One region of the Paenibacillus stellifer genome, then DNA from elsewhere that is predicted to be linked to it. Evidence: predicted binding sites of a transcription regulator. Region 1 holds the regulator's gene; each other region holds the start of a gene.

What was found. Region 1 encodes LexA, which represses DNA repair genes until DNA is damaged. Its sites were predicted from a motif close to CGAACATATGTTCG; they were not measured.
Region 2: the regulator LexA is predicted to act here: its motif matches at 3,648-3,661, upstream of PSTEL_RS02625 (YhjD family protein).
Region 3: the regulator LexA is predicted to act here: its motif matches at 8,242-8,255, upstream of PSTEL_RS19840 (SPL family radical SAM protein).

Annotation. Positions count from the first base shown of each region.
Region 1 is NZ_CP009286.1:3,258,065-3,268,927, forward strand. It holds gene PSTEL_RS15010 (hypothetical protein) at 1-524, opposite strand, end outside; gene PSTEL_RS15015 (DUF896 domain-containing protein) at 573-782, opposite strand; gene PSTEL_RS15020 (LysM peptidoglycan-binding domain-containing protein) at 939-1,346, opposite strand; gene lexA (transcriptional repressor LexA) at 1,621-2,247, shown strand; gene PSTEL_RS15030 (L,D-transpeptidase) at 2,364-2,702, shown strand; gene PSTEL_RS15035 (hypothetical protein) at 2,995-3,327, shown strand; gene PSTEL_RS15040 (carbohydrate-binding protein) at 4,142-4,909, shown strand; gene glnA (type I glutamate--ammonia ligase) at 5,113-6,441, opposite strand; gene PSTEL_RS15050 (MerR family transcriptional regulator) at 6,472-6,882, opposite strand; gene PSTEL_RS15055 (methionine gamma-lyase family protein) at 6,966-8,219, opposite strand; gene hflX (GTPase HflX) at 8,371-9,690, opposite strand; gene PSTEL_RS15065 (AAA family ATPase) at 9,733-10,698, opposite strand; gene PSTEL_RS15070 (YdcF family protein) at 10,794-10,863, opposite strand, start outside.
Region 2 is NZ_CP009286.1:535,373-546,235, forward strand. It holds gene PSTEL_RS02615 (alkaline phosphatase family protein) at 1-1,306, shown strand, start outside; gene PSTEL_RS25965 (alpha/beta hydrolase) at 1,318-2,550, opposite strand; gene PSTEL_RS02625 (YhjD family protein) at 3,217-3,624, opposite strand; cyclic di-GMP riboswitch class I at 4,130-4,220, shown strand; partial or broken gene PSTEL_RS28880 (choice-of-anchor A family protein) at 4,360-5,097, shown strand; gene PSTEL_RS28275 (hypothetical protein) at 5,142-5,954, opposite strand; gene PSTEL_RS28280 (LPXTG cell wall anchor domain-containing protein) at 5,980-6,237, shown strand; gene PSTEL_RS02640 (alpha/beta hydrolase) at 6,423-7,379, shown strand; gene PSTEL_RS02645 (NusG domain II-containing protein) at 8,148-8,534, shown strand; gene PSTEL_RS02650 (Gx transporter family protein) at 8,518-9,069, shown strand; gene PSTEL_RS02655 (ATP-binding cassette domain-containing protein) at 9,104-9,973, shown strand; gene PSTEL_RS02660 (ATP-binding cassette domain-containing protein) at 9,949-10,836, shown strand; gene PSTEL_RS02665 (energy-coupling factor transporter transmembrane component T family protein) at 10,833-10,863, shown strand, end outside.
Region 3 is NZ_CP009286.1:4,301,517-4,312,379, reverse strand. It holds gene lon (endopeptidase La) at 1-204, shown strand, start outside; gene yihA (ribosome biogenesis GTP-binding protein YihA/YsxC) at 311-937, shown strand; gene PSTEL_RS19870 (nucleotide sugar dehydrogenase) at 1,224-2,396, shown strand; gene hemA (glutamyl-tRNA reductase) at 2,627-4,009, shown strand; gene ccsA (cytochrome c biogenesis protein CcsA) at 4,025-4,855, shown strand; gene PSTEL_RS19855 (precorrin-2 dehydrogenase/sirohydrochlorin ferrochelatase family protein) at 4,859-5,509, shown strand; gene hemC (hydroxymethylbilane synthase) at 5,513-6,472, shown strand; gene cobA (uroporphyrinogen-III C-methyltransferase) at 6,477-8,024, shown strand; gene PSTEL_RS19840 (SPL family radical SAM protein) at 8,274-9,293, shown strand; gene PSTEL_RS19835 (aldo/keto reductase) at 9,510-10,496, shown strand; gene hemB (porphobilinogen synthase) at 10,855-10,863, shown strand, end outside.

The sequences.
Region 1 (10,863 bases):
TCGCTCTCCAACGGAATGCGGTGCTGTTTCGCGAACTGCTCCATACGTTCACCCATGGCAGCCGTATCGTAACGGTTGATCAGCTTGGAGAAGACCCAATTTCCCCGCTTGGCTTTTGGCTTAATGCTCACGGCGCGGCGAGATACGATAATCTTCTCGATCTGGTCAGCTTCCAGGATTCGGTTCCTATTGAACTTAAAGGTGGACACCTTTGAACGTTCGACTTTGAGATAAGGGCGGCGGAAGTAGATCAGGGCCGCGAGACCGAAATAGAGCACTACCCCGATCCAGTTCATCACGGAGTTGTTCTTCGAACCGTTTGCTGCCGCGTCAACCTGGGCGATAAAGGCATACAAAATGCCGAGCGTCACAAGGACAACCGGAAATGCAATGTTTCTTCCTTTAAATACATCGCTTTCAGCCTGTGAACGGGAGGCATGAATCGATTCCTTGCCTTCCTTCTTCCTTTTTTTGTTAAGCTGCTGTGAATTGCGTTGAACCATTCTTTCCCAAGAACGGGCCATTTCCTTTCCTCCTAGTCATACTGAAATATCTATGAAAGGACAGGCCCCTTAGTGCAGGGGCTTGCTGCCGTTCCCATCATTTCCTTCGTTATCTACAATTTCAATGGATTCAAGCTGAGCGCGGAAGTTACGGCGCACGTTGCCCAGATAAATTTCACGGAGCCTGGCGCGTTCCGCCAATTCTTCCTCGTTAAGCCCTTCGCTCTTCTGCTTGCGGGCAAGCTCGTTAATCCGGTTAACCAGTTCATCTATGTTCAAACCATTTCCTCCTGTCGAAACATGACATTTAAGTCATTCTAACTTTGCCATGAGAAAAAGAGCTTGTCAAGGCGATCCCCTGAAAGCTCTTCGACATCTGATATTGGGTTGGATTGTGATCATTAGCTAAAGATCGCTGTGCTGGTAGCGCCTGTCTTACTCTTCATAGATAGGAACCGAAATCACCTGGCCTGCCTGCAGCCCGCTGACATTCAGATGATTATGCTCACGGATCGCCTGCATGTAGACTACTGTTCTCATATTCGACGGCTTGTACTCCTGAGCGATGCCCCACAGCGAGTCTCCCGATTCTACAACAACCTTACGTTCCTGCTGAGGCGATTTCTCGGAGCTGGCGAACACCTGGTTCACAAGCGTGAAGCCGGAAATTATCATAAGAAGAATTAACGAGATCTTGAACATGCCAATACGGTTCAACACCGTTATAGAATTGACACTTCGGTTAGATCCCGAACCGTTGACTTTGTTCGTCGAGCGGGTTTCCTGTCTAACTGCCGGAACAGATTCTTCATTATAGATGCTCTTATATGTACCATATCTCATGGGTATCATCCTCCAAACACTTGTTCTTACTTACAAAACTAATATAGCACGAACATGCGTTTCGATCAAGAGGTTTTTCGAACGAGTGTTCCCTTTATTTTTTGAAGCAATTTAAGCCTCTTCTTTACTACTAAACTGAAGTTGAGAGGTTACTATTTCTTAATGCAGATTCAGCCATTACAGGTTTGCTTCATCAATTTTAGAACTTATGTTTGTGCGAACGAAGGTTCTGTGTTATAATTTTCCCAAACATTACTACATGGGGTGTATTCCGATGTCAAAGATCTCGAGTCGCCAGCTGGCGATCCTGGAGTTTATACGCAACGAAGTTCGCAGCAAGGGGTACCCGCCCTCAGTCCGGGAGATAGGTGAAGCCGTTGGACTAGCCTCCAGCTCGACCGTTCACGGTCATCTGGACCGGCTGGAGAAGAAAGGCCTTATCCGCCGCGACCCGACGAAACCCCGGGCCATTGAACTGCTTGGCCAGGAGGAATCCGAGAATGTTCATCAATTTGTCCAGACGGTCGCAAGAGTACCGGTTGTCGGCAAGGTTACCGCAGGCATACCGATTACGGCGACAGAGAACATCGAAGATTACTTCCCCCTTCCTACTCATTATGTTGGGGACAACAAGGTATTTATGCTCTCCGTGTCGGGTGACAGCATGATTGAAGCGGGCATTATGAATGGCGATTATGTCATCGTCCGGCAGCAGCAGACCGCTGACAATGGTGATATCGTCGTAGCGATGACCGAGGAAGATGAAGCTACAGTCAAGACCTTCTATAAGGAAAGGGATCATATTCGGCTTCAACCAGAGAATCCGTCTTACGAACCGCTTCGCTTGAACCGGGTTACGATTCTCGGCAAGGTTATTGGTCTTTTCCGTGATATTCATTAAGCTACTATAACAGCAGCACTTAAAGGCAGAGCCGTACAACGGCGCTGCCTTTTTTCATTATGATTAGCATTTCATATGAATTTGGGGGCATAGGATGATAAAAAGGGGGAATCACTGTGCCCAACTACCGCATCATAGTCGATCTGTCCGACCATATGCTGTATCTCCTGGATCAGGACACCGTAATTCGGGGCTTTCCCGTCGGGATCGGTAAAATGCTGACCGTAACCCCAGCCGGTGAATATACCATAATCAATAAGCAGCCAAATCCTGGCGGGCCCTTCGGCGCTTATTGGCTCGGGTTATCCAGACCGCATTACGGGATTCACGGCACGAACAATCCGGCTTCCATCGGCGGCAACGTGTCGCATGGCTGCATCCGGATGCATAATCAGGATGTGCTGGAGCTGGCCCGCACCGTTCCGCTTCATACCCGGGTCACAATCCGGAAGTAAGGCGGCGCTATTTGTAAGCTAAAGACTCAGCGCAAAAACCGCCGCCCGGCGGTTTTTTACGATGGCGGTCATTTTGCCAATACTGATTCTTCAATTGAAGTTCGAAGCAAATGACGATCGAGTTGCGTTATCCGCATGAATCAGCATTTAAGCTGGCAGAACGCCCCTCCTGTCCGATCCAGAACAGCCGCAGTTTCAATTTCCCGTGCAATTCAATGCCCGATTAACCAAAAACTTAGAGTACGCATAGAGTGTGATACGGAGGATGCGCTCAATATCCATTTTCGAAATTATGCTCAGGGAGGAAGGAAAGACCATGGCTCCTCTCGGAAACCGCAACAATTCAGGCGCCAAGAAGAAAAGCACAGCGTCGACAGTTAAGAAGAATAAAGGGCTTGAAGTGGCGGTGGCTGCATTGTTGTTGAGCGGTAAGCTTAAGGTTGATTCCGTTCAAATGTTCACCGACGCTTCTCTGTTCGTCAGCCTGGTGGGGAAATACAAAACATTGAGCGATATGGGCGACACCAATGTCGATAAGCTGGTTAACTTTATGAACGAGAACGGCAACTTAACATTGAACGATTTGATGGGAGCTCTAAAAAAGCAAACCGGGAATAACAAATAACTTCAAAAGAAGGTGTGTCCGAATGAGCGATTTTGACGGCGAAGGGTTTGCTGTGAACATACTCCTGGTAATTGTAATTACATTGTTGATTATGGGATCGACAGATATCGAGGATTTGACCGGCGCCCCTACTTCTTCCTGAATACCGCCCAGGCTTTGCCTTGGGTCTCCCATGATCAATCAGCCTAATATGTAAAACTCCCCGCAAGGTGGTCAAGCCCTCATGCACCGATTGATCTTCTTCACGATAACATTTCAACATATCACTGCATGAAAAATTGCACTCTTAAAGCCAGTTCCGAAAGAGCCATTGCCGCCTGATTGAGAAGAGCTTAGACATCCAATTCGAAAAGTGTCTCCACAGGAGGAATAACCTGGGCCACTTGAAGAACTTACTGTTTTTTATTCAGCGGTAAGGATCAAAATCAAAGAAGACATCTACCCCGGCAAAAAAGGTACAGCCTCCATTTTCTGAAGGACTGTACCTTTTTCTATGAATGGAATTTTCCAATGGACTCGGCGAATATCGACAGCCTTTAAGGTGACTTTTGTGCTTCCTTCCTGTTTATCGACCTTTTATGACATATTATCCCATATATTATTCTAGTACAATGTTACTTTATTACTATTTACATATAATTCTGCTAAAGATATCCTTATTGATAGGAAATAATTAACATTCAACAATTTACAACCAATTCTCAAGTTTCAAAGGAGGAATGAAAAAACACAAAGAAATGTGCAAACGTATGAACAACATTCTTGTCGGCTCAAGACCCGGTGTTTAAAAATTAAAATTAGAGGAGAGATAGCAGTGAAAGCAATTAAAAAACTTTTTGCTGGATTGATGATGTTTACTCTGATTTTTGGTGTATCCTTTGTGGGATCGGCATTTGCCAGCGGTGATGAGGTCAAGCTTCTTGATTCGGATGTCAGCGTTATTTATAAACCTGGATATGTCGGATTCAGCGGAAATATTGATGTTGCTAATCTGGGAACCGTGAAAAATGTCACTGTCCATTACACGACAGATAACACAAATTGGTATGATACCAGTGCGAGTTATGTAGGGCCGACGGATGGAACCCATGAGAAATGGAATTTCAGCATCTTCACAAATGATTCTACAACAGATCATTCCGAGTTGAAGAATCTGAGCTTCGTAAAATTCGCAATCAAATACGAAGTGAATAACCAGACCTATTGGGATAACAACGGGGGAGTAAATTATTACAATGAAGTCAACAGTACAGTTCCCCTCGATTCCGTTATTTTGGGATTACCAAATGTGCTTAACGCCAAAAGTACTCTGAGCAATGGTGAGTTTAGCGGAAACATCTACGTTAAAAACCTGAGTTCGACGAAAACAGTAAAAGTCGTATACACAACGGACAACTGGGCAACGGTTCAGGAGGGCTTCGCTACTTACAATGGCTCCTTGAACAATTTCAATAGTGTTGAAAGATGGAGCTACAGCTTCAATGTTCCTGGTGCTGCAGATGTTAAATATGCGATTTCGTATACAGTTGGCGGGCAGACGTATTGGGATAATAACTATGGCCATAATTACGAGGTCCAATAATTCATTTTAAGAGTGCAGCTAATAGCAGGATCGCAGGCGAATTATTATAATTCCTTGAACGCGAAACGAGCCTTAGAAGAGATCTAGGGCTCGTTTTTAGTGACCTAAAGGTGATCGGAGCATGGTCAGCCACCCAGTTCCACACCCACACACCAAAAAACCCTCAGAGCCTTACGGCCCCAAGGGTCTCGTCCATTAATACATTAATACAGCGTCAAATATTGATTCCGCTCCCAATCGTGAACCTGGGTCCGGTAAATATCCCACTCAATTTCCTTCAACTCATAAAAGTGAGCCAGCGCATGCTCGCCGAGAGCATCGGTAACTACAGGATTGCGGATCAGCTCGTTCAGCGCTTCCTTCAGATCGGCCGGCAGACTCGGAATGCCTTCCTCAATACGCTCCTCTTCGGACATCACATAGATGTTCCGGTCGATCGGGGCGGGCAGATCCAACTGGCGTTTGACGCCGTCGAGACCGGCTTTCAGCATAACGGCCAGAGCCAGGTAAGGGTTGGCCGCAGGGTCCGGGTTACGAACCTCCACGCGGGTGCTGAGGCCTCTCGATGCCGGGATACGGATCATCGGGCTGCGGTTGCTGGCGGACCAAGCTACATAGCAAGGCGCTTCATAACCAGGAACCAGACGTTTATACGAGTTGACGGTCGGGTTCGTAATCGCTGCCATAGCGCGGGCATGCTTCAGCAGTCCGGCCATGTAGCTGCGGGCGATGCTGCTCAAGCCCAGTTCGTCGCTCTCGTCGTAGAACGTGTTCTCACTGCCCTTGAACAAAGACTGGTGGCAGTGCATACCCGATCCGTTCATTCCAAAAAGAGGCTTCGGCATGAAGGTAGCATGCAATCCATGCTGACGGGCTACCGTCTTTACAACAAGCTTGAACGTCTGAATCTGGTCAGCGGCTTTGATCGCATTTGCATACTTAAAGTCGATCTCATGCTGGCCATAAGCAACCTCGTGGTGGGAGGCTTCGATTTCAAAGCCCATTTCCTCGAGTGTAAGTACAATTTCTCTGCGGCAATTCTCGCCCAGATCCATCGGAGCCAGATCGAAATATCCACCCTGATCGTTGAGCTCGGTGGTCGGGTTGCCTTTCTCGTCTGTCTGGAACAGGAAGAACTCGGGTTCCGGACCGACATTCATCGCGGTGAAGCCCATTTCTTCCGCTTCCTTCAGGCAGCGTTTCAGAATACCGCGCGGGTCTCCGGCGAACGGAGTTCCGTCCGGCATGTAAATATCGCAGATGAGCCGCGCAACGCGGTCCTGCGCAACCCATGGGAAAATAACCCATGTGTCGAGATCGGGATATAAATACATATCGGATTCTTCGATGCGCACATAGCCTTCAATGGAAGAACCGTCGAACATCATTTTGTTGTCCAGTGCCTTCTCCAGCTGGCTTACTGGAATTTCCACGTTCTTGATCGTACCGAGCAGATCCGTGAACTGAAGACGAATGAACCGGACGTTCTCTTCCTTCGCAATGCGCAAAATATCTTCTTTACTAAAGCTCACTATACCCTCTCCCTTTCGCGCTTCTGTGAATTATTTATTGAAAAACCGGGATAGCTCTCCTTGAATAAGCGAAACCTGGCCCGGTCTCTTCCCGGACACCAGCTCCTGCTTCAGCAGGCGGTGCAGTTGGGAATCGGACAGCTCGCGCCGCCGGACCTCCGTATCGGGAGTAATGACGGTCGCTTCTTCAGATTCCTTGGATACCGGATTCATGACTTGCTTGATTCCGGCAATGTTGACACCTTTTTCAATCAAAGCTTTAATTTCGAGCAGACGCTCCACATCGTTAAAAGAAAATAACCGCTGATTGCCCGAAGTACGGGCAGGTACGATCAGACTATGCTGTTCATAATAGCGGATTTGCCGCGCAGATAAATCGGTAAGTTTCATTACTATACCAATTGGAAATAATGCCATATTTCTGCGGATTTCATCACCCATGACTCATCCAACCTTCCAATGATCTTTTTCTCATCTCATTGTACATTTGGTTATATGGCGTGTCAATGGTGTGTTAGGAATACTCACAATAATTTACGATCTCGCATGCTCTGCAGGGCCATAAGTACACCGTACTTTACATGTGAATAGGTCAGCCCGCCCTGCATATACCCAATGTAGGGGGCCCGGATCGGCGCATCCGCCGACAGTTCCAGGCTTCCGCCCTGAATGAACGTACCTGCGGCCATGATAACAGGATGCTCATATCCCGGCATGTCCCAAGGCTCCGGAACGACGTGGCTGTCGACGGCGGCCGCCTTCTGAATGCCCTGTACGAAGGCGATCAAATGCTCCGGCCCGTCGAAGGCTACCGCCTGAATGAGATCCGTACGGGGCTCGTTCCAGGCCGGCTTCGTCTTGAAGCCGCAGCGGGCAAATACGGACGCGGCGAAGATGCTTCCCTTGATAGCCTGTCCAACTGTGTGCGGCGCCATGAACAGCCCCTGATACAGCCCTCGCGTCGTGCCCAGCATCGCGCCGACTTCCCCGCCGATTCCCGGCGCCGTCAGCCGGTAGGCCGACAGTTCCACAAGTTCACGGCGCCCGCAAATGTATCCGCCTGTCTCCGCCAGTCCGCCCCCCGGATTCTTGATAAGGGAACCGGCCATCAGATCAACGCCGAGCTGCGTAGGCTCCAGTGCCTCGGTAAATTCTCCATAGCAGTTGTCCACGAAGACAATGGCTTGCGGCGCCAGCTCCTTGATGCGTGCCGCCATTTCGCCGATTTGGGCGACCGAGAATGAAGACCGCCAGTCATACCCGCGCGAGCGCTGGATGCCTACCACCTTAGTACGGGGCGTTAAAACCGCCTCAACCGCAGCCCAGTCCACATCACCCGTTTCTGAGAGCGCCACTTCCCCGTAAGTAATACCGAAGTCAGCCAGGGACCCGGTTCCGTCTCCCGGCTGTCCGATCACCTTATGAAGCGTATCATATGGTCTTCCGGTTATATAGAGCAGCTCGTCCCCGGGTCTGAGAACCCCGAACAGCGCAGTTGAAAGCGTATGCGTTCCGGAAGCAAAATGCGGCCGCACCAGAGCCGCTTCTGCTCCGAACACATCGGCATACACTAAATCCAGCACTTCTCTTCCTCTGTCGTTATATGCATAGCCGGTAGATCCGGCAAAATGAAAATCGCTGACCTGATGCCGCTGAAACGCCTGAATGACTTTCCATTGGTTATGGTCGACCACCCGGTCAAGCGCTCTTACTGCTTCCTGAATCTCCAGTTCGGCTGCTTCCGCCGCCTGTAAAATATCTTCTGCAAACCCTGCCATCTTCCCCATTCGCTCCTAACATCTACATTCCATGGTGTTAACAGGACAAGGCAGAACCATGCCAGCCTGTCCTGCTGTAGTGTACACGACGATGACGAATATCCAGATATCCCCTGGTAATCACGCCACTGCCGAATTGTCTGTATCCAAGCTACTCCTGAACGTTACCAGTTGCTTCCTGAGAATTGGTCTGGTCTTTGAAGTCGGACAGCATATATCCCCATTTCTCATAGTCGTCTTTATTGACCCGAACCGTATAGATCACATCGTCGCCTTCAAACGTCTGATCGAGAACATCCCCCACCCGGTACAGAAGCGAGGACAAGTCTCCGCGGCTTGGAGGAATCCGAAAGCTTAACGTATCACCAGACATCTCCGATTGGACAATATCGGTTATCCGTTCCAAATCGCCCTGGTCAAACGCGCTGACCTTCAAATACCCGGGGCCTGACGGCAGCATTTCAAGCTGCTCCGGACTGCACAGATCGATCTTGTTGAACAGAACGATCTGCGGCTTGTCCGCCGCACCCAAATCCTGCAGGATCGAGGCCACAACCTTCATCTGCTCATCCCGCATCGGAGAGGAGGCGTCCACCACATGAAGCACCAAGTTCGCTTCATTAACCTCCTCCAGCGTTGCCCGGAACGATGCAACGAGATCATGCGGAAGGTTCTGAATGAAACCTACGGTATCGGTCAGAACGACGTTTTTGCCCCCTGGAAGCTCCAGAAGACGCGAAGTCGGATCCAGCGTCGCGAACAGCTGGTTCTGGATATAGACATCAGCGTCTGTCAGCTGCTTAAGAAGCGTAGACTTACCGGCGTTCGTATAGCCGACGAGAGCGACCTGCACGACACCGCTTTTGCGCCGGCGCTCGCGGTGAAGATTGCGGGTCTTCACCACTTCTTCTAGCTGATGCTTCAATTCACCGATCCGGTCGCGGATATGCCGGCGGTCGGTCTCCAGCTTGCTCTCGCCGGGACCGCGCGTGCCGATGCCGCCGCCGAGGCGCGACAGATTCTTGCCATGTCCCGACAGGCGGGGAAGCAAATAAGACAGCTGGGCCAGCTCGACCTGAATGATGCCTTCACGCGTTTTGGCACGTCCTGCGAAGATATCCAGGATCAGCTGGGTGCGGTCGATTATTTTGAGGTCCAGCGCCTCCTCCAGGTTCCGGACCTGAGCACCGGACAGCTCCTGGTCAAAGATCGCCGTATTAGCTCCGAGGCCGTCAGCGGCCATCCGGAGCTCCTCCACTTTCCCTTTGCCTATGAACCACTTGGAGTCGGGTGTCTCCCGGTTCTGGCGCAGCACCTCCAGCACTTCAACACCGGCAGTCTCCGCTAACTGCACCAGCTCCTGTAGCGAGTATTCCGGATCAATCCCGGTCCGCTTCACGGCATCGGTAACAAGACTGACCAGAATCGCCCTGTCCTGAATGTCCATATTTGTGTCGTATGTCGTCGCCATCTGCATTCTCCTCTTGCGGAATGCGGCCTATCCGCATCCGCCCTATAGTTTAAAGTCCTCAGTCCGCAGCGTCATCAGTTCCTGCCTGCCTGGACTTGCATGTTCATACTGGTTGAGCAGCCTGACCGCCTGGCTCCTGACCGCCTTCTCGATTGCATTTCGGACGTAACGGGCGTTGCTGAACGCATGCAGGCTTTCATCCTTCTCCTGCAGCAGCCGCTGCTTCAGCTTCACCACCGCCTGCGGCATCAGAATATAATCCCTCTCCTTGGCCATAAGCTCCGCGATCTGCAGAAGCTGATCAATCGAATAATCGGGAAATTCAACCTGGATGGGAAACCGCGACGGAAGCCCCGGGTTGCTCATCAGAAAATAATCGATCTCGCTGGAGTACCCGGCAAGGATCAGCACGAACTGGCTGCGGTGATCCTCCATCGCTTTGACCAATGTATCGATCGCTTCCTTGCCGAAATCCTTCTCGCCGCCGCGGGCCAGGCTGTAAGCTTCATCAATGAATAGTATGCCGCCTAGCGCCTTTTTTACAAGGTCGCGGGTCTTCTGTGCGGTATGCCCGATATATTCGCCCACAAGATCCGCCCGCTCCACTTCAATCAGATGCCCCTTGGAGAGCACACCCATACGTTGAAACAGCTTGGCGACAATTCGGGCGACCGTTGTCTTGCCAGTGCCGGGATTCCCTTTAAACACCATATGGTAAGCCTGGCCGCCGCTTGCGAGACCGGCTTCGCTCCGCATCTGCGCCACCTGAAGAAGAGCGTATATCTCAAACACAAGCTCCTTGATATTGTCCAAACCCACCAGCGCGTCCAACTCTCGTCCGATCTCCTGAAAAAGGCCGGCATGGGCGGCGCTTTTGGCAGGCACCGGTTCGCTGAGCGCGGATGTGCCGCCCACTGCCGGAGCATCATGGCTCCGCAGGACAATGTTGATTTGACGCGACGGTCTGCCTTCCTCCCGTTCGCTTGAAGCCGCGCTGCGTATACTCATAGTTTCACCTCGTCACTTAAGGCTGACTGCTCTACACCAGTCTATTCCCGGTAGCGAGATGATATTAGAAGAATTGCACTTTTGTCCGGCTCGGCTTAGAACGTCTCCTGGAGCTTCCATTTCGTATACGCGAGAATCTCCCTTGTCTTATATTTAACCATAGAC
Region 2 (10,863 bases), 2.7 Mb from region 1:
CGACAGTTCGCTTCTGACTGGAAAATATGCTGATGTACATGGTGTTCCGGGGCTTATCTGGTATTCTTCCGACAAAAAGAGGATTATCAATTACGGAACTGGACCGATGGAGGTGTTCAGGCAGGACGTCGATACCGTATTGACCGACGCATTAATAAACCTGAACGGAAGCCATCTAAATCGAAAGATTCCAACGATTTATGAAGATTTGGCTCACATTGGCCTGAAATCAGGTTCGATTAACGGATTGGTTTATCGAGGAAAGAACGACCATGTACTGTCGATTCCAGAATGGATACAAGTTCCTACCACTTTGAAACGGGATATTCAGGTGAAAGGTCCGGATTTCTTGGCTTTTGGCGCATTATCCAACCCTCTTGACGGGAAAGTGAATTTGGCTCAAGGATTAACGAATCGGATGGGGATGAACAACGATTTCTCTGTCAAATCGGCTAAGTATTTGATTCAAGCTAACAAATTGCCTGATTTTTTGTTTGTTTATTTGCCGGATCTGGATCGTAAGCTTCATCAAAAGGGTCCCTCGAATCTGGACGGAGTCAAAAAATTGGACGGGCAAGTTAATAATCTACTGCAATCCTTCGGTTCCCCTGAACAAGCTCTAAAAGAGGTCATATTCGTAATTTTGGGAGACAGTGGTATGACACAGCTGCTGCCCGCCGATCAAAATCCAGTGATCGATTTGCCCGTCATGTTTGAAGGGGTCAACATTTTACGTCCTGGTGAAACTGCGACAGATCAGACAGAAATCGTTCTGGCTGTTAACGAAACGATGGGTTATGTGTACAAGCTAAAACCAAATCGTTCGCTACAAAATCTAGCCGATACGTTGAGCAGGGATGAGCGAATCGATTTTATCGCATGGCAAGAAAAAAATTGGATCCATGTCATTCAGGGTGGAACCGCCAAGCGGTTTAAATATAAAGAAAAAGGAAATATGATTGACTGCTACAAACAGTCGTGGACTATCGAGCAGGATTCCGGGGTCCTCGATCTTAAAGTCAATGCTGACGACGGACGTTTGGAGTATGGCGCATATCCAGATGCATTGCAGAGGCTGGCAAGCGCTCTCCACTCGCATCAAGGGGATTTCATGGTCGTTACAGCTAAACCGGGCTACGAATTGGCGGACAGTAGCTCGCCGACGCACAAGGGCGGTGGGGGGCATGGGTCCATTCGGCAAACTGAATCGCTTGTTCCCTTGATTATCACTGGAACCAATCGCAAACCCGAATATTTGCGAATGGTCGATTTGAAATCATACTTGCTGAAGCTATTAACACAATAAACAACCGGGCGCTATAGAATGTTGACCAGCTTGTTCTGCCCGTCAGTTGAAATTCCCGGCTTTAAGGTCAGCTCCAGCGGATTCTTCAGATTCACATAGAGACTGGTGTCGGCGGCCACTTTCCCCTTCTTATCGGATAGCTGGAAGCTGACGGGATAATAATCCCGGGATGTCTCTGACGGTACGGATATTTCATATTGCACGGCCCCATCCTTATCATCCTTCTCCTGCACCTCCCAGGAATCGGGCGCCTTGACCCGGATTTCCCCGGACTTCTCCGCCTTCTGTTCCAGCGTGATGCGGAAGCGGTCGCCCCGGGAGCTGACTAATACCGGACCTTCTTTGATCGTGAGGTCGGGGCTCCAGTGCTTCAGCAGCGTTTTATGTAAAAATTGCGTCATCTCAAACAGAACGTCGGTCCAGTATTTGTCCGTTCCGTGGCCCTCGCCTTCCATCGTGTACAGCTCCGTGTATACACCCTTTGCCTGATGCTGTTTGACCATCTTCAGAGTCTCTCCATAGTCGGCGGTCCGATCCTCGGTTCCATGGATGAACAGAACAGGCGGGTCTTGCGGATCAATTTCATGGGGAGAGGACATGGGGCCATACAGATTTATTACAGCGAAAATATGGCTCTTGTCACGACTCTTCCAAATCCGGTCCCCCGCGTTCATGAAAGTCAGCGTCAGTTCCCCACCGGCTGACTCGCCGCTGACCGCGATTTTCCCCGGGTCTATGCCGTATTCCGCGCCATTCTGTTCAATCCAATCATAGAGACTGCCCATATCGTCAATGGCATCGTTGACCGCTCCGGTCCAATCCTCGTTGGCATTGTCGCGCAGCCGGTAATCGGCAGAAATCACCACGTAGCCCATCTTGGCGAACACATCGGCGAACTTGGCCATATCGCTCTTGCTGCCGTAGCTGAAGCTGCCCCCATGCGCCATAAGCAGCACCGGTCTGGCTTTCAATGAATCCTGGGCAGGTTCATATAGATCCAGCAGGAGCTTTTCCATGCTTCCTTTCGCATTAGGTTTATTCGCGTATACGATATTTTCATGCTTTTCCACCTGTGTAAATGCGGGATACAAATAGCGGTTTGGGTCCAAATCGGCTTGCGCCTGCGAGCTTGCCTGCGGCTCCTGCTCCTTGTTGGCATTCGGACGGAGGCTGCAGCCAGGCATCAGTATTAGCAGACAGGCCAGAATCAAACCGAACTTGATGATCGCCTTTTGGGTTGGCATAGTCACTTCTCCTTCATTCTTACGTGATATTCTTGCATCTCCGCTAGCGTACTGTCCCGCTAACCGGAGGCTGGAAGGCACAGGCTCAGGGAACATGATCCGCCAGACATTGAGTGCAAACGATTGCAATTCAGTGTAAGTGAATACAAAGAAATTCAAAATTTGTGCTGTAATCCTGAAAATGCCGCTCTCCGTAGAGTTCGCCTTCCCATCCTGAATTCCTCTAACGGACAAAATATTGATACATGGATGTGCTGTGCTGGTAAGGGAAACAATGTAAAGACATCAGTTTCCCTCCAGGTCTGCCCGTCCACGGGCAGAGGGATTTCATCAATCTTTTATCTGCTCTTCATGCAAATTTAAGCTTGACCCCTTATAGTAAGGACATACCCCCTTACGACATATATATTGGCCCTGCCGGATAACGGCGGGGCACTTTTTTTGAGGGAAAGTCCGGTCCCTCGGAATAACTTTCGTTATTTCTTTAGATTTGAGCGGCCATTATTCAAGAAACAGAAGCTTCCGGCTAAAATTTAATGATTTTTTCAGGTTGCGATCAGGTTTTTTTCAGGTTCGGGGGGTATATTAGAGATACCAAACACCCCCCAGTGTTTTGTGTATATATAGTTCAAGGCTCTGCCGACTCCCACGGCAGAGCCGCTTTTTTTAATGGGAATGCCGAACGCCAAGCTGATACTGATCTTCATAGCTCTGGTAGGCCGAGATGTCGAGGCCCAGATATTTGCGCATATGTATGGCGGCCTGCGCAGCAATGATGTCGTTAAGCAGCAGCATGGTTTCATGAAAGCCGTGGCAGACATATTTGGCTTCAATGCCGTCCGGTCTCCGCCGCTGCTCGTAGATTTTGACCCCGCGCCGTCTCATTTCGCTCCGTACATCCCGCAGATCGCAGGTTGCGAGGCGGGCGGCGGCCTGCAGCATGTCCAGATAGGGAGCGGGCGTCCGGAGGTGGGTTGCGATCAGTTGGGCATCCCTTTCGAAGGCCGACAGAATCAGCGGCAGCATCACGCAGGACTTGACGAGCATATGGTCTTCGCGCTGAGATCTGTACATGCGGACATCACCTCGGAATAATGGGAACATATATTCGTATTTTACCTCCAACTCACAAAAATAATCAATGGAATTTCTAAACATGTCTGCGAATTGTGATATAATTCACAACCTTATAATCGCACATGAGCTATATTAAATTCAGGTAATTAAAATTAAAAATATTAGTTAAGGAAAGAGGAATTATCATGAGAATGGAAAGCAGTTTCCTCCGCGGCTTGATGTTTGGCGTTGTGTTCAGTGTTCCGCTGTGGATGTCTCTGATTGGCTGGCTGCGCGTGCTGTGACCGTTCTTGTTTAATGGGTATATAGATCGATTTATAGAGAGAAGGGACCGTCTTTCTGAAGGCGGTCCCTTTAATATGCGCAAAAACTACCTATTCACATCTTATATGTATGAGTAAAAGGACCGGATTAGTACCAAGAAATAGGATTGACGAATCATATATAGGGTGCTAGAATTCCATAATATGAGAGACAAAAGTCATAGATAATTTCATTTGTTCATGTATAAACGCAAAACAGTCGAAAGGCTGCGACGCAAAGCCCAGGAGTCTACCGCGTGTACACAACGCCATGATCGTCCGGCCGCCATGAAAGCCAGTCAAGGCTATCAAGGCGGCCTTTTTGCTGTTATTATAAGCCGCTGCAGCCATTGACCTTAATCGACAATTTTAGAGGTGAGGGCAATTGATGAAGAATTTGAAATCATGGGTATCCTTGATGCTGACCGGGATGATCTTGGTATGGTGCACTATTGGGGTTGCTGGCAAGGCTGACGGAGCAGCGGCCGGGTTCTTAGGGACAGCGGGATATTATAATGCTTTCATACTAGGCAATTTTACGCAGTCTTTCACGGATACGGAAGGAAGATTAGCTGCCGGAGGAAATGTTACGCTAAACGGTTATTCTGTCGGGTTTAAGCTTAGCAGCAGCGAGCGCGAAAAGCCCGCCGTTCTTGTGGCTGGCGGAAACTTGACGTTCAATGGCGGCGAGATTCTTGGAAACGTGGTATATGGAGGAACGGGCCAAATCGGGGCGGAAGTGAATGTCACCGGAACGAAGAGCCAGGGCACGCCTATCGACTTCCCGTCGGAATTTCGTTATTTGACAGAGACATCGCAGCGATTGGCGGCGTTGGAAGCAAATGGAGTGACCGAGTACCAGTGGGGACGGTTGACACTCACAGGAAAAGATAAGCGGATGAACATCTTCTCCGTCTCAGGCAGCGATCTGTCCCAGGCCAATACGCTGGTGATCGATGCTCCAGCCGAATCGACAGTAATCGTTAATGTTGACGGCGCCTCGAATCAGCTTCAGTATTTTGGTTTCTCGTTGCAGGGTATTTCACGCGAGCATGTTCTGCTCAATTACAGCCAGGCTTCCGAGCTTGTCATTAGAGGGATCGCAGTGGAAGGCAGTGTACTGGCCCCGGGAGCGGCCGTCAATTTCGACAATGGCCAATTCAACGGCACGCTCATCGCGGCTTCGGTTGTAGGGGGCGGGCAGTTCAATCATCATCCGTTCACGGGAAGTGATGAGACGCCTGAGCCGAGCCCAAGCCCAAGCCCGAGCCCAAGCCCAAGCGTAAGTCCAAGCCCGAGTCCGACGCCAACACCGTCGGAGACAGCGAGCCCGACGCCAACACCGTCGGAGACTCCGAGCGAGACGGCAACGCCGACGCCGGAGATACCGAGCGAGACGGCAACTCCAACACCAGTGACGCCAAGCGAGGCGCCAACGCCGACACCGGATACGCCGATCGAAACCGCAAGTCCGACGCCAGAGGTAACGCCGAGCGAGACGGCAACGCCAACGCCGGAGACTCCGAGTGAGACGGCAACGCCGACACCGGAGACTCCGAGCGAGACGGCAACGCCGACGCCAGTGACGCCGAGCGAGCCGCCAACACCGACGCCAGTGACGCCGAGCGAGACGGCAACACCGACGCCAGTGACGCCGAGCGAGCCGCCAACGCCGACACCAGTGACGCCAAGCGAGCCGCCAACGCCGACACCAGTGACGCCAAGCGAGCCGCCAACACCGACACCAGTGACGCCGAGCGAGCCGCCAACACCGACGCCAGTGACGCCAAGCGAGGCGCCAACGCCGACACCGGATACGCCGATCGAAACCGCAAGTCCGACGCCAGAGGTAACGCCGATCGAGAGCCCGACGCCAACGCCGACTTCCGAATCGACAACCGTCATCAACGATGAACCCGTTCCTATTGGACCGGTAAATTCGCCTGAAGCATCGGCGGCTCCGTCACCGACGCTATCACCGACGCCGTCGCCTTCTGCCACACCTTCGGGTGATGAGGTTACCATTGATGATAATCCTCTTCCGTTAGGCGTGCCTTCGGCAACACCAACTGCAACACCAATAGCGACACCAACGGCGACGCCTTCCGCGTCTCCCGCCCCATTGGTAACGCCGAAGCCTGAAGAGCTGGAACTCGGCGATGACCCTGTGCCTCAAGGAGTTCCTGCGCCTGTCGGCAAGCTGCCTAAGACCGGGGAAGAGAGCCACATGCCTTACTACGCAGGCGGCGCTGCAATCTTGGCGATTGGCTTGCTGTTGAGATTAAAGGGAAGACGCAAATTCGAATAATCTGCAGTACCTATAAGGGCATTCATTCATTTGAGATGCACCCCTTGGAAGAGACATTGGAACCCCCTGGGTTTCCGGTGACATTCCAAGGGGTGTTGTTTTTGTCCGTACCTTCCGATCTGATATACTGGGTGTTATCTGTTGTCGTATTTGCAGGAGAAGGCGAGGTGGCGGATTTGTTGTGGATGATCATTGCGGTGCTGGCCGTTGCGGTTTGCGCAGGCGGCGTTACGTATGCCGGTCTCTATTTTTACAAAGTCGCTATATTCAGGACTCCCAAAATGTTCATTGCAAGCACGCCGAAGGCCAAGGTGAAAATGAAGGAAGAACCGCCTACGGCGGGTGCATCCTGGGGAGAAGGACAGCAGTGGATCGCCGCCCAGCAGATTCGGGAGCTGGAACTGACCTCGGATGACGGCCTGAAGCTGCACGGCTACTGGATTCCTTCGGAACGGGCCGGAGGACGGACCGCGATTATCGCACATGGCTATTCGGGCAAAGCCAAGGACATGGGGGCGTATGCGAAGCTCTATCATGACAGGCTTGGCTTCAACGTGCTGTTGCCCGACGCACGGGGGCATGGTCAATCGGAAGGGAGCTACATCGGGTTCGGCTGGCATGAGCGTCTGGATTATGTCAAATGGATCCGCCGCGTCATTGAGGAGACGGGGGGTGATGCGCAGATCGTGCTGCACGGCGTATCGATGGGCGGAGCGACTGTACTGATGACTTCAGGCGAAGAGCTGCCCCCGCAGGTTAAGGCGATTGTCTCCGACTGCGCTTATACTTCCGTCGCCGCCGAGTTATCCTATCAGTTGAAGCGAATGTACCGGTTGCCGTCCTTTCCGTTCCTTCAGGCCGCAAGTCTGGTCTCGGCCATCAAGGCCGGCTATTCCTTCCGGGAGGCCTCTGCACTGAGGCAGGTTCGCCGGTCCGGAGTGCCGATCCTGTTCATTCATGGAGATGCGGATACGTTCGTCCCTTACTTCATGCTGGACCAGCTGTATGAAGCATGCGGCGGACCCAAGGAACGGATGGTTGTGCCCGGGGCCGGGCATGGTCTGGCTTATGATACGGACAAGGCGGGATATATTAGCCAGGTAGGGGAGTTTGTCGCCCGGTACACGAAGAATTCTCCGTAAAAATGGACAGCGCCCGGCTTTCGCTTATGCGAATGCCGGGCGCTTATATGTGGCGGAAATCTCCGTTCTTATGCAACTGAGAACAGCTTCCGCGTATATTTAATCTTTCCCTACCGCCTGCCTGAAATGGCGGTCTCTATACTCCTCTTTCATTTCCAGCAGCCGTATGGCGATAACAGTTCTGCATCCAAAACGATAAAAGCCCTGCCTCTCTTCTATCCTTGCGGCTCCAATGACCGCTCCAGTGTGAATCGGAAAATCTACAGCTTCAATATCATCTTACCAGAAGAACCTGCGGTGCTACGGTGAAAGGGCCGGTGAAGCCCCGAGCGCCAAGTTCTTTGAAAATTTTAAGGTATATAAAGGTCTATAAGTACATGTAATCAATTCTAAAAAGAACGCCGATATACTTAGTACAACAGTCCTGGGTTATCCTTTAACGAATAATCCCTTTTGCATGGAAAAATCAAATATTATTATACTATAGCACAAACAGACAGGATTTACAAATGCAATATTGCTGGACAGTCTGTTCACATCCGAGTTCGTGGTGCTTTTCTTATCCTCTTTTGCCCCGCGCGATGAATACGCCTCCAAGGGTTATCCCGATCAAACCGGGTAATCCTTTTTTTTCTAATCATAAATACATTTTGTGAAAGTAGCGTGAAATCGGCTATAATGCCTATGCATTCATTGAAGGATCAGAAACGGACCAGTATAATTATTAAGTCTGGTCATCATTTAATTTAAAAAATAAGGGAGAATTTTATGAAACGCGCAGATATGCTGCTGATTGCCGTGGTGCTGATCGCCGCGCTCGCTTTTCTGGCTCCGCGTTATTTCGGTAAGGATGCCGGGGAAGAAGCGGGAAAGAATCTGGTGGCCAATATCACAGTTGACGGCAAGCACTACCGTACGGTCAAGCTGACGAAAGAAGAGCAGACCATCGATATCCGGACCGAGAAGGGATATAACATATTGAAGGTTCACGATTACGGCATCGAAATGTATGAAGCGGACTGTCCCGATCAGGTCTGCCTGGGCTTCGGCTTCATTACCCGGCCCAAGCAGACCATCGTCTGCCTGCCGCATCGGGTTCTGGTAGAGATTGCAAGTTCGACAGGGGAGGATGAGATCGATGGGGTTGTCCAGTAGCGAGTCGTCCCGGGCGCTGAAGCGAACGGTAATCGTCGCGATTTTTTCGGCGGTGGCGGTAGTGCTCGGGATTTTGGAAGCCCAGCTTCCCTTGTCGGCGATGGGACTTATGCCCGGGGCCAAGCTCGGGTTCGCCAATATCATGATTTTGACATGCATTTATTTTCTCAGGGGACGCGATGCCTTCGTGCTGGTCATCCTGAAGACCATACTGACGGCGTTCATCCTCGGTACGTTCTCCAGCCTGCTGTTCAGCCTGTTCGGCTCATTGTTCAGCTTCGCGGTCATGTTCCTTCTAATGAAGGGCGGAAAGAACCGCCTGAGTCTGATCGGGGTCAGTATCGCAGGCAGCATCGCCCATAACTTCGGACAACTGGTCGCGGCTTCCATCGTCATGGGAACGACCAGCATTATGTATTATTTGCCGATCCTTCTGGTGACAGGCATTGTGACCGGTATTGCCGTCGGCTACTCGGTGCGGTATTTGGTAAACGCGCTGACAAAAATATCGATCTTTGAGGACTTTTTACGATAAGCGGAAGGCAAATGGCCGCAGGAGGTGAGACAGCATGAACGGGAAAGACGAACAGCGGCGTGCGGCGGACCGGGGCACGGATGCCGTGACGATGGAGGAAGTATCCTTCGGCTACGAGCCGGAGCATCCCATATTGCAGAGCATTACGCTCGGCATCCCTCAGGGACAGTGGGTCAGCCTTGTCGGTCCCAGCGGTTCGGGCAAGTCGACATTGGTGAAGCTTCTGAATGCGCTGATTCTCAAAAGCGCAGGAGAAATCACGGTCTGCGGCATGACGCTGAATGATGAGAACGTCACGGAGATCCGCCGGAATATCGGCATGGTCTTCCAGAACCCCGACAATCAGTTCGTCGGAGAGACGGTGGAGGACGACATTCTGTTCGGCCTGGAGGGACTCTGCCTGCCGCGCGAGGAGATGGAGCGCAGGCTTCATCTGTATGCCGATAAGCTCGGTGTCACCGGCCTCCTGCGGAAGCATCCCGGAGAGTTGTCCGGCGGGCAGAAGCAGCGGGTCGCCATCACATCCATTCTGGCTATGGAGCCCGGCGTCGTCATCTTTGACGAGGCCTCTTCCATGTTGGACGAGGAGAGCCGGAATGGATTGTTGGACATTCTGCGGGACATGCATGCAGAGGGCTCCTATACGATCTTGATGATTACGCATGACGCCGACGAAATACTGTCATCGGAGCGGGTGCTGGCCCTCAGCAATGGAAAGCTGGCCCTGGATATGACACCGGACGAGCTGTTCCGGAACGAGGCGCTGCTGGAGAAGTGCCGGCTGCATGCTCCCTATGCCTGGGAGCTCGGCCGCGAGCTTGCGGCCAGGGGGCTTCCGGTCGGCACTCCCTCCAGCGAAAAGGAGCTTGTGAACACGTTATGGCCATTGAACTTCGGCAAGTAAGCTATACCTACTCGGAGCGCAGCCTGTGGAGGCAAACGGTGCTGCGCGAGATCGACTTTGATGCTCCGGCGGGCCAGGTGGTGGGAATCGCCGGGGCGACGGGCTCCGGCAAGTCGACCCTGCTGCAATTATTCAACGGTCTGCTCCGGCCCACGCAGGGGACGGTGTCCGTTCTGGACGTCACTTTTCGCCCCGGCGAGAAGCCTCCCCGGCTGCTTCCGCTCAGGCGGAGAGTCGGGCTAGTCTTCCAGTTCCCGGAGCAGCAGATGTTCGCCGAGACGCTGGAGAAGGATTTGATGTTCGGGCCGCTTAACTTCGGCATGAGTCCGGAGGAGGCGCGGGAGCGGGCCTGCAAGGCGATGGAGGATATGGGGCTCGATCTGGAGCTGCTCACGCGCAACCCGTTCCGGTTAAGCGGCGGGCAGATGCGCAAGGCGGCCATCGCTTCGGTGCTGGCGGCGGACCCGGAGATTCTCGTTCTGGACGAGCCGACGGCGTCGCTTGATCCGGTCAGCCGCCGGGAGCTGATCGGCCTCCTGAACCGGCTGTGCCGGGAACGCGGCCGGACTGTCCTCGTCGTCACGCACCGGATGGACGAGCTTCTGCCATATGCGGACCGCTGGCTCGTGCTGAATCAGGGCCGCGCGGTGTTTCAGGGCGGCGTCCGGGAGCTGGCGCGGAATCCCGGCCTCCTGGCGGACTGCGGCTTGGCCGTGCCGGACTCTCTGCGGTATTGGCGGGCGGTGGCCGACCGGCTCGGCCTTAAGGACGATGAAGAGCCGAGACTGTCGGCTGGCGAATTGGCGGACTTCATCCAGGAACGCGGCGGCCTCGAAGGCCGGCGGGAAGGAGGCCGGCCATGAATGAACGCCTGCTGCTGGGAAGAACGA
Region 3 (10,863 bases), 1.0 Mb from region 1:
TCGCTGGCAGCCCATCGCGCCGGATACAAGAAGATTCTACTGCCGAAGGACAACGAGCGGGATCTGAGAGAGATTCCCCAAAGCGTCCGGAACGATGTGGAATTCATTCCAGTCTCCCACATGGATCAAGTCCTGCAGCATGCGCTTGTCGGCACAGCTCTGCAAGAGCTGCCCGAAGCGCATGTGGAGACCATGCATCACTAGACTTAATGAGACGAGGCTCCGTCCATTCTGCGGGCGGGGCCCGTTTTGCTGGAAGCTGAACCATTGATGAGGATTTATTATTCGTTCGTACAAGAAAGGAAGTCCTATGAAAGTTACCTCTGCCGAATTTGTGATCAGTGCCGTCGGGCCTGCTCAGTATCCGGAGGATGCTCTGCCGGAAATCGCCCTTGCCGGGCGCTCCAATGTGGGGAAGTCCTCCCTGATCAACCGGATGATCAACCGGAAGAATCTGGCCCGCACCAGCTCCACGCCGGGCAAAACGCAGCATATGAACTATTACCGCATTAATGAGCGCCTGTATTTCGTGGATTTTCCGGGCTACGGCTATGCGAAGGTGTCCAAAGTGCAGCGGGCGGCATGGGGCAAGATGGTCGAGAAGTACCTTGCCGAACGGGAGACACTGAAGCTGGTGCTGCTCGTTGTCGACCTGCGCCATCCGCCTACAAGCGACGATAAGATGATGTACGACTGGCTTAAGCATTACGGCATCCCGATGTGCGTCGTGGCCACCAAGGCGGACAAGATCCCCAAAACCCGCTGGCCGAAGCATATCAAAATCATGAAGGAGGCGCTCGGCGTGCAGCCTGGCGAGAACTTCATCCCCTATTCCTCCGAGATCGGACTTGGCCGTGAGGATTTGTGGAACCTCGTTGAGAGTATGACGGCAGTCGAGGAACCGGAGATCGGACCAGAGTCGGAGAATGGCGAGTAATCCAAAAATGCACAAGTCCAAATATGAACAAGTCCAAATATGAACAAGCCCAAATATGCACAAGTACAGGCGGCTGACCCCGAGGGGCGGCTGCTTTTTTTATAAAAAAAATAAAATACATAGAAGACGATCGCAAGACGCGCGAGGCGTTGATTCCTAAATACAGGGAAAGACTGGCTGAAATGACAGCTCTTTGTCGGCTTTCGTCTGGACAGATAATTCCGGATTGCGTTATATTAAGCGTAATATTTAAACTCCTACATGAACTAAGAAACGGGGGATGGAGATGCGAAAAATAGCCGTTGCCGGAATCGGATATGTCGGTCTGTCTAATGCCGTGCTGTTGGCCCAGCATCATGAGGTGACCGCGTATGACATCATGGAAGAGAAAGTGAAGCTCGTCAATGCCCGAAAATCGCCGATTATCGATCATGAGATTGAACACTATCTGGCGACCAAAAAATTGAACCTGACCGCCACAACCGATGCACAGGAAGCGTTCGGACAGGCGGAATATGTAATTATATCGACGCCGACCAACTATGATCCTGAACAGAATTATTTCAATACGAAACATGTTGAAGAAGTAATCGAGAGCGTGCTGTCCATCAACCAGGAAGCGGTCATGATTATCAAGTCGACTGTGCCTGTAGGATATACAAGGTCGGTCAAAGAAAAATATAAAATCGAAAATATACTATTCTCTCCCGAGTTCTTAAGGGAAGGTAAAGCTTTGTACGATAACCTGTATCCGTCCCGTATCGTACTTGGCGAGCGTTCGGAGCGGGCGGAGACATTTGCGGCACTGCTGGCCCAAGGGGCGCTGAAGGAGAATATCGATGTGCTGTACACCGATTCGACGGAAGCCGAGGCGATCAAGCTGTTCGCCAATACGTATTTGGCCATGCGGGTTGCATTCTTCAACGAGCTGGATTCCTATGCGGAAATCAGGGGGCTTGATGCGCAGCAAATTATCGAAGGTGTAGGGCTCGATCCCCGGATCGGCAATCATTATAACAATCCTTCTTTCGGCTACGGAGGCTACTGCCTGCCCAAGGACTCGAAGCAGCTATTGGCCAACTACCAGGATGTACCCAACAAGATTATGGCCGCCATTGTCGACGCGAACCAGACGCGCAAGGATCATATCGCCGATATGATTCTGAAGCGCAGCCCCCGGACGGTGGGGATTTACCGGCTGACCATGAAGATGGACTCCGATAATTTCCGCGAATCCGCCATTCAGGGCGTACTGAAGCGCATTACGGACGCCGGGGTTCAGGTCGTTATTTTTGAGCCGGCGATCGAGGAGGCGGAGTTTCTGGGGGCGAAAGTGGTCAATGACTTTGAACAATTTGTGAGCAAGAGCGATGTGATCGTGGCTAATCGGCTGTCCCCTGAAATGGAGAAGATCGATCCGGGCAAAATATATACCCGAGACCTGTACAGCAAGGATTAGGCTTTTTCAAGTGTAAAATGCGTACTGAACTACATTATAATTATTCTATTTCATATATAGTTCAAAAAGATGGCCGGGAAGACGGTTTATGTTGTGATATACTTAACAATGAAATTTTGATAAATGTGATTGTAATTAGCGGGTCCAATAAGGATTGTATATAATTTTGGGCTGCGTGAATGTTATAATACAGCTCAGATTAAGACAAGATTAGGATGGTGAACTTTCAGATGCACATCGTCGCAGTTGGCTTGAATTATCGAACAGCGCCTGTCGAAGTGAGGGAACAGTTCGCTTTTGCGGAGCAGGATCTGCCGACGGCGCTTCACCAGCTGATGCGAACGAAGAGCGTGCTGGAGGGAGTCATCGTCGCCACCTGCAACCGGACGGAGATTTATGTGGTCGTGGACCGGTTGAACATGTGCGGCTATTTTCTCCGTAACTATATGGAACAGTGGTTCGGTGTGAAGAGCGAGCAATTTACCCAGCATATGTATCAATATGAGGATGACCAGGCGATCCAGCATCTGTTCCGGGTGGCATGCGGGCTTGATTCCATGGTAATCGGCGAGACGCAGATTTTGGGACAGGTTCGCAGCGCGTTTCTGACCGCCCAGGGCGAAGGAGCGACGGGAGCCTGGTTCAACCGGCTGTTCAAGCAGGCGGTTACGGTCGGCAAGCGGGCGCACAGCGAGACGTCGATCGGCGAGAGCGCGGTATCCGTCAGCTATGCGGCCGTCGAGCTCGGCAAGCGGATTTTTGGAAGCTTCACGGGTAAAAAAGTGCTTATTCTCGGCGCGGGCAAAATGAGCGAGCTGACCGTCAAGCATCTGTACAGCAACGGTGCGGAGGAGGTAGTCGTCGCCAATCGGACGCTGGCACGGGCCAAGGAGCTGGCCGAGAAGTTCTCGGGCCGTCCGCTGTCCCTGGAGGAAGCTGCTGCGCGGCTTCGGGACTATGACATTGTCATCAGCTCGACGGGCGCAGAAGGCTACGTGCTGAGCTCGGAAGACATTGCGGAGAGCATGAAGAGCCGTCCGTCCCGTCCTTTGTTCATGATCGATATCGCGGTGCCCCGTGACATTGACCCTTCAGCTTCGGCACTCCCGAACGTATTTCTGTACGATATCGATGATCTGGAGGGAATCGTGGAGAGCAATATGGATATGCGGCGCAGTGAGGCTGTGAAGATCGAGGCTATGATCGCTGAAGAAGGCCAGCAGTTTCAGCAGTGGCTCAAGACACTGGGCGTTCAGCCTGTGATCCGGGCGCTGCAGGAGAAATCGAACTCGATTCACGAGGAGACCCTGGAGAGCCTGTTCAACAAGCTCCCTGAGCTGGACGAGCATCAGCGCAAGATTATCCGCCGCCTGACCAAGAGCATTGTGAACCAGATGATGCATGATCCGATCAACGTGATTAAGGAAATGTCCGGCGGCAAAGAAGGGACGGAAGCTCTTGGACTGTTCACCAAGATCTTTGCGCTGGAGGATCGCCTGGAGGCCGCTGGAGAAGGCGGCTCCGGACAAGCGAAAGAACGGAAATTCCCGGAGATCCAGCCGGAAGCCGGCGGTGCTATGAAGCCGGCTCCCTTTGCCCCGGCCGGCCTCTAGGAAGGATGTCGGCATGTGACAAGTGATCTTAACGGAATATACAACGCAGCTCTGCTGCTGTACGCCCTGAGCCTGCTGTTTTATTTCTCGGACTGCGTTAAGCGGAATCCGGAACGGAAGCGGCTGGGCACAGGGCTTCTTGTTATGACAGGCCTTCTGCAGAGTGCAGGACTCGGCATCCGCTTTTACGAGGTGAGAGGGCTGCCGGTCTTTACCCCCTATGACTTTCTGTTCGGTTTCTCCTACACGATTGTGCTCGTATCACTCGTCTTAAGCCTGATGAAGCGCTTTGAATTTACTGTACTGCTTCTTGGGACGGCTGGCTTTAGCGTCTTCCTGCTGAACCGGTTCTGGCTGACGGCGGAAGACCATAAGCTGCAGAGCTGGGAAGCGGTGCACGGCTGGCTGTCGCTTCATGTGATTTTGGCGAATCTGAGCTTTGCCGCGTTGACACTGGGGGCAGTGTTTGCTGTGATGTATTTGTTTTTACACGCCAGATTAAAGCACAAGAAGTGGAGCGACCCTGTCAGAAGATTGCCGAGCCTGGAAATTCTGGACCAGTATTCCTATACTTCGGTGCTGGCCGGCATGCCTCTTCTGGCCGGATCGCTGATTGTCGCAGGCATCTCCATTATTTCGGAAGGCCGTCTCAAGCTGTTTCTGGATTTGAAGGTGCTGTCCACGCTTATCGGGCTTGGGATTTACATAACCTATTATGTGATCAGGCGTTCCGGACGGTACTCCGGAATTGTGATTGCGCGCTGGGCGGTATCGGGCTACGGATTCATCATCCTGAATTTTTTGCTGAATTCATGGTCCCGGTTTCACCGCTGGGGAGGGGAGTAGCTGTTGGAGACGATATATTTGCCGGTCATGCTGGATGTTCGGGGTCGAAAATGCGTGGTGATCGGCGGCGGCAAGGTGGCGGAGCGTAAAACGCTGGGTCTTCTGGAAGCTGGAGCCGATGTTGCGGTAATCAGTCCGGCGCTGACTCCAGTGCTGAGCGAACTGGCCGGGCGCTCTTCACTCTTGTGGTTGAACCGCCATTATGCTCCTGGGGATACCCGAGGGGCTTTTCTTGTATATGCGGCGACCGGCGACCGTGAAGTCAACGAAGCCGTCGCCCGGGAGGCGGATGCTCTCGGCATACCCGTCAACGTAGGAAGCCACGGCGAGGCGGGCAGCTTCATTACGCCCGGCGTATTCCGCAGAGGACGGCTGACCGTGGCGGTGTCGACCTCTGGCTCGGGGCCCGGCGTTGCGGCCCGGATCACAAAGCTGCTGGACGATACGATCGGCGGGGAGTACGAGCAGTATCTGGATTTTTTGTACGAGATGCGCAGGGAAATCAAACGCCGGGAGACATCGCCGGAGATTCGAAAAGCCCTGCTTAAGAAGCTGGGCACGCTTGAGGTGCTGGACGAAATCCGGGCCGGAACGTTTATGGAATGGGGTCCGGAGCGGATAGCATCCTGGATCGCCCAAAATCGGGAGGAATAAGGCATGCGAACGATAATGGTAGGCAGCAGACAGAGCGCGCTTGCGCTGACACAGACGGGACAGGTGATCGCGGATTTGGAGCGGCTCTGCGCCGAGCACGGCTTTGCTTTTAAATTTGAGGTGAAAAAAATCGTCACGAAAGGCGACCGCATTCTCGACGTTACGCTCTCCAAAGTCGGCGGCAAGGGACTGTTCGTCAAGGAGATTGAACAGGCGATGCTGGATGGGGAGATCGACATGGCTGTGCACAGCATGAAGGATATGCCGTCCGAACTGCCCGATGGGTTAATCAATGGGGCGGTGCCTCGGCGGATTGATCCCCGCGACTGCCTGATTACACGCGGCGGCCAGAGACTGGCCGGGCTGCCCCAGGGAGCCAAGGTCGGAACGAGCAGTCTGCGGCGGTCCAGCCAGCTGGCGGCGCTGCGCCCCGATCTGGACATCCAGCCGGTCCGGGGCAACATCGATTCCCGGCTGAAGAAGCTGGAGAGCGGCGAGTATGACGCCATTCTGCTTGCAGCCGCCGGACTGACGCGAATGGGCTGGCAGGACCGCGTGACAGAGTACCTGCCTCCGCAGGACTGTCTGCCTGCCGTGGGCCAAGGTGCTCTCGGCATCGAATGCAGAGAAGAAGATTCCGAATTGCGGAAGCTCCTGTTATTATATAATGATGAAGATACCGCCCTTACCGTCGCTGCGGAGCGCCGTTTCCTTAGTGTGCTGAACGGTGGCTGCCAGGTGCCGATCGGCGCTTTTGCCACCCTTGCAGCTGAGGGAATTGCCAGCGGCGCTGGTGAGGGAGAACGGAGCCTGACGCTTACCGGAATGGTGGGTACGCCGGATGGAGCTCGAATTTTGAAAGAGACTCGCACCGGGACCGATCCGGTCACGCTCGGGGAACAGGTGGCGGAGGCGCTGATCGCCAAAGGAGCGGAGAGCATTCTGTCACAGCTAAGGGGATGAGGAGATGAAGGGGAAGGTCTATCTGGTGGGAGCAGGTCCCGGAGACGCCAGGCTGATTACGATTAAAGGAATGGATTGCATCAAGAAAGCGGATGTGCTGGTCTATGACCGGCTTGCGAGTCCGCGGCTCCTGAAATGGATGCCTGCCGGCGGGGAGAAAATATATGTCGGCAAGCTGCCCGACCGGCACACGATGAAGCAGGAGGAAATCAACCAGCTGCTCGTCGATCTGGCCTTGCAGGGCAAGACGGTTGTCCGGCTGAAGGGCGGCGACCCGACGATATTTGGCCGGGTGGGCGAGGAGGCCGAGCTTCTTCGGCGCAATGGCATTCCGTATGAGATCGTGCCGGGCATCACCTCGGCGATCAGCGTACCGGCATATGCCGGCATCCCTGTCACTCATCGTGACTATGCTTCCTCACTCTCTATCATTACCGGGCATGAGAGCCCGGACAAGCTCGACCGCTCGATTCACTGGGATAAGGTGACGAACGCGACGGGTACGCTCGTCTTCCTGATGGGCGTCGCGAAGATCGGCTATATTCGCGATAATCTGATCCGGCACGGCCGTCCGCCGGAAACGCCGGTAGCGCTGATCCGCTGGGGAACCCGGGCGGAGCAGGAGACGCTCACCGGCACGCTCGCCGACATCGAGGAGAGGGTGCTGGCGGCGGACCTTCAGCCGCCGGCGGTCATCGTTGTCGGCGAGGTCGTCCGGCAGCGGGAGGAATTGAAATGGGCCGAGCAGCTTCCGCTGTTCGGCCGGCGGATCGTCGTCACCCGCGCCCGCAGCCAGGCGAGCGAGCTGGTGGAGAGAATCGAGGATCTTGGGGGCGAACCCTATGAGTTCCCCGTTATCGAGACGGTAATGCCGCAGGATGCCGGGAAACGGGAAGCCATTGCTTCGGCGCTGTCCCGTCTGCCGGAATATGACTGGGTGTTCTTCACCAGTCCCAACGGCGTCGATTTCTTCTTCCGCCATCTGACGGAGCGGAGAGTAGACATCCGCGGCCTTCACGGCGCCCGCCTTGCGGCCGTAGGCCCGGCAACGGCGGAGGCGCTGGCGCAGCGCGGCCTGATCGCCGAAGAGCTGCCGGCGCGCTTCCGGGCGGAAGGCCTGATCGAGGCCTTCCAAGGCGAGCTGAAGCCGGGCCAGAAGGTTCTGCTTCCGCGCGGTGATCTCGCGCGGGACTGGCTGCCCGTGAAGCTGACTGAAATCGGGCTCGAGGTGACGGTGATCGACACTTACGAGACCGTTGTGACTGGCGAGGACGATGACGAGCTGCTGAAGCTGCTGGAGGAAGGGCGGATTCATGCCGTTACCTTCACTAGCTCTTCGACCGTGCGGAACTTCCTGGATATACTGAAGCGGATGGGGACCCCAGACCCGCTGCCGCTGCTTGAGCCGGTCAAGATCGCCTGCATCGGTCCGCAGACGGAGAAGACCGCCGCAGAGGCTGGACTTAAGCCGGGACTGTTGGCTGAAGAAGCGACGATCGATTCGCTTGTGGACGCGCTGTGCCGGTGGAATGAAGACTTGCGGAAGCTGTAACCTCTCAAGGGCCTTGGTGAACAGAATGAGCAAAATGATTGAACAGAATGGTTAGAGCAGATAAACGAATATGGAACGGATATGCTGCGGAACCGGGGCCGGATGGCGCCGGTTTTTTGCGATGCCTGAAAATGGTCGCATTAATTGCATCGGAAGAAACAGGTTGGATCTATGTTCCCCTGGCCAGTGTATTTTTGCGGAGTCGCATGATATAATAAGAACAAATGTTCTGATTTGGAGGGGCGGAAGATGCCGAAAACCTACGAGCAAGTGACGACTAAGACGGGTATGACGCGTGTGAAAGAGGAACGGATGCCTTTCGGCTGGTCAATCAATTCGTACCGGGGATGTGCGCATGCCTGCAGCTACTGTTTTGCCCGGGGTTTTCAGGGCTTCCTTGACCGAAAGGGTGACGACGATTTCCAGAATCACATCCTGCTCAAGACGAATGCGGCGGAGGCGCTTGAGGAACAACTGGCGCGTCTTGCCAAGCGGTTCAAGCATGATCTTGCGGCCATGCGGGAGGAGGTTGGCGAGGTTATGATCGGAACGGTGACGGACCCTTACCAGCCGGTGGAGAGCAAGGCTCTGCTCACCCGGCAATGCCTGAAGGTGCTGGCAAGGTACGAAATCCGGACTTCGGTGACGACACGCTCCCCGCTGATTCTAAGGGATCTGGAGCTGCTGAAGCGAATGCCGTCGCTGTCGGTTAATATCAGTCTGAACACCTTGAATGATGGAATTGCGCGGCGATTGGAGCCTGCTGCCCCTCTTCCGTCCAAGAGGGTGAAGCTGCTGCATCGTCTTGCGGAGGATGGCATTGCGACGAATGTGTTCATTGCGCCAATTCTTCCTCTGCTCACGGATAGCGAGGATGAATTGGAGGAGCTCTTCCATACCGCAGTAGAGGCAGGGGCCGGTTCCGTCATGACGTCGCTGCTGCGTCTGTCGCCGGAGGTCAAAAACTGGTATTTCCGCACGCTAAAGGAGGAATATCCCGATCTGCTTATGCCGTACCTCCGGCTGTACGCAGGAGGCGGTTATGCGGATGACGAATACCGCGGGAGAATGTCGCGGCTGCTGGACAGTCTGCATCGCAGGTATGGCCCGGAGCTTCGGAAGAACCGCGAACGCCCGGCCTGCCGGAGTCTGCCTGCGGAAAGCTCTATGGAACGGGAGCAAGCCATGCGTCAGGAAGCACATACGGACAGAGGTGTGGCAGAACCGGCAGATGAGCCGCCGCTGGAGCAGCTGTCGTTCTCCTTCTAGAAGCGGAAGTCGGTATGTTGGATCGGCGGCACGGCGGCGGAAGCAGGGAAGTCGGTATTGGATCGGCGGCATGGCTGGCGGAAGCAGGGAAGCGGATGTCGGATCAGCGGTATGGCTGGCGGGCACGAAGATGCGTTTACCTTCGGATCGGAGTAAAATGAAGGACATAACGTTGCCACTTATTTCACATCCTAATCGGGAAAAGAGGGAATGAATTTGGAGAAACGCGTATTGGGCAAAACGGGGCTTGAAGTATCGGCGCTGGGTCTGGGATGTATGGGAATGTCCGAGTTCTACGGCGGGCGGGATGACGAGGAATCCATCAGGACCATTCACCACGCGCTTGATTTAGGTGTGGCTCTTCTCGATACGGCGGATATGTACGGTGTGGGCCGTAACGAGGAGTTGGTCGGACGGGCGATCAAGGGACGGCGGGACAGCGTCGTTCTGGCGACCAAGTTCGGCAATGTCCGTTCCGCCGACGGCGCGATGCTTGGCGTCAACGGCCGCCCCGAGTATGTGAAGCAGGCCTGCGACGCCAGCCTGAAACGGCTGGGGGTCGATTATATTGACCTCTATTACCAGCACCGGGTCGATCCGGGTACGCCGATCGAGGAGACGGTTGGAGCTATGGCCGATCTGGTACAGGCCGGCAAGGTCCGGTATCTCGGTCTGTCCGAGGCTTCCGTGAAGACCATCGCCCGGGCGCAGTCCGTTCATCCGATCACCGCGCTCCAGACGGAATACTCGCTGTGGAGCCGGGATGTGGAGGATGGAATTTTGCCGTTCTGCCGCGAATCGGGCATCGGGTTCGTGGCGTACAGCCCGCTCGGCCGGGGCTTCCTGAGCGGCCAGATCCAATCGTTCGACGATTTGGAGGAGAGCGATTACCGCCGGTTCTCACCGAGATTCCAGGGCGAGAATTTCAAGAAGAATCTGGACCTTGTGGACCGGATTCGCGAAATCGCGCGGGACAAAGGCTGCAGTTCCTCACAGCTGGCGCTTGCCTGGCTGCTCAGCGCCGGCGACGATATTGTGCCCATCCCCGGCACCAAGCGCAGATCGTATCTGGAGGAGAACATTGAAGCGGCCGGAATCAGCCTGACCTCCGAAGAGCTGAGACTGATCGATGAAGCTGCGCCGAAGGGAGCGGCAGCGGGTTTCCGCTATCCCGAAGCCTCTATGAAATGGCTGAATAGCTGAAGACCCGTTCATAAAATAGTCTGAAATTCACCGGAATCACTGTGATATACTTAACAATGACCTTGCCAATAATATGCATGTTAACGGTGAATGGACAACCTGCATGATTACTTGGGTGTCCGGGCGCGTAAGTCATGCATGCCTAATGTCGTCCGGACGCGTGATTCATAGTCATATGGGCGCCTAATGGTGTCCTGGCGCCAAAGCTGTACGCGCCTAACCCTGAGCCGTCTGCCGCCAGAAGGAAGCGTCTTACGCTGCCTTGGCAGGGCAGATGGCCGGGGTTTCTTGCTGTTTATGGGAACATGGGAACGAATGAACGAAGCTGAAGCTGAAGCGACTATAGGAGGAACCTTTCATGAGCTTT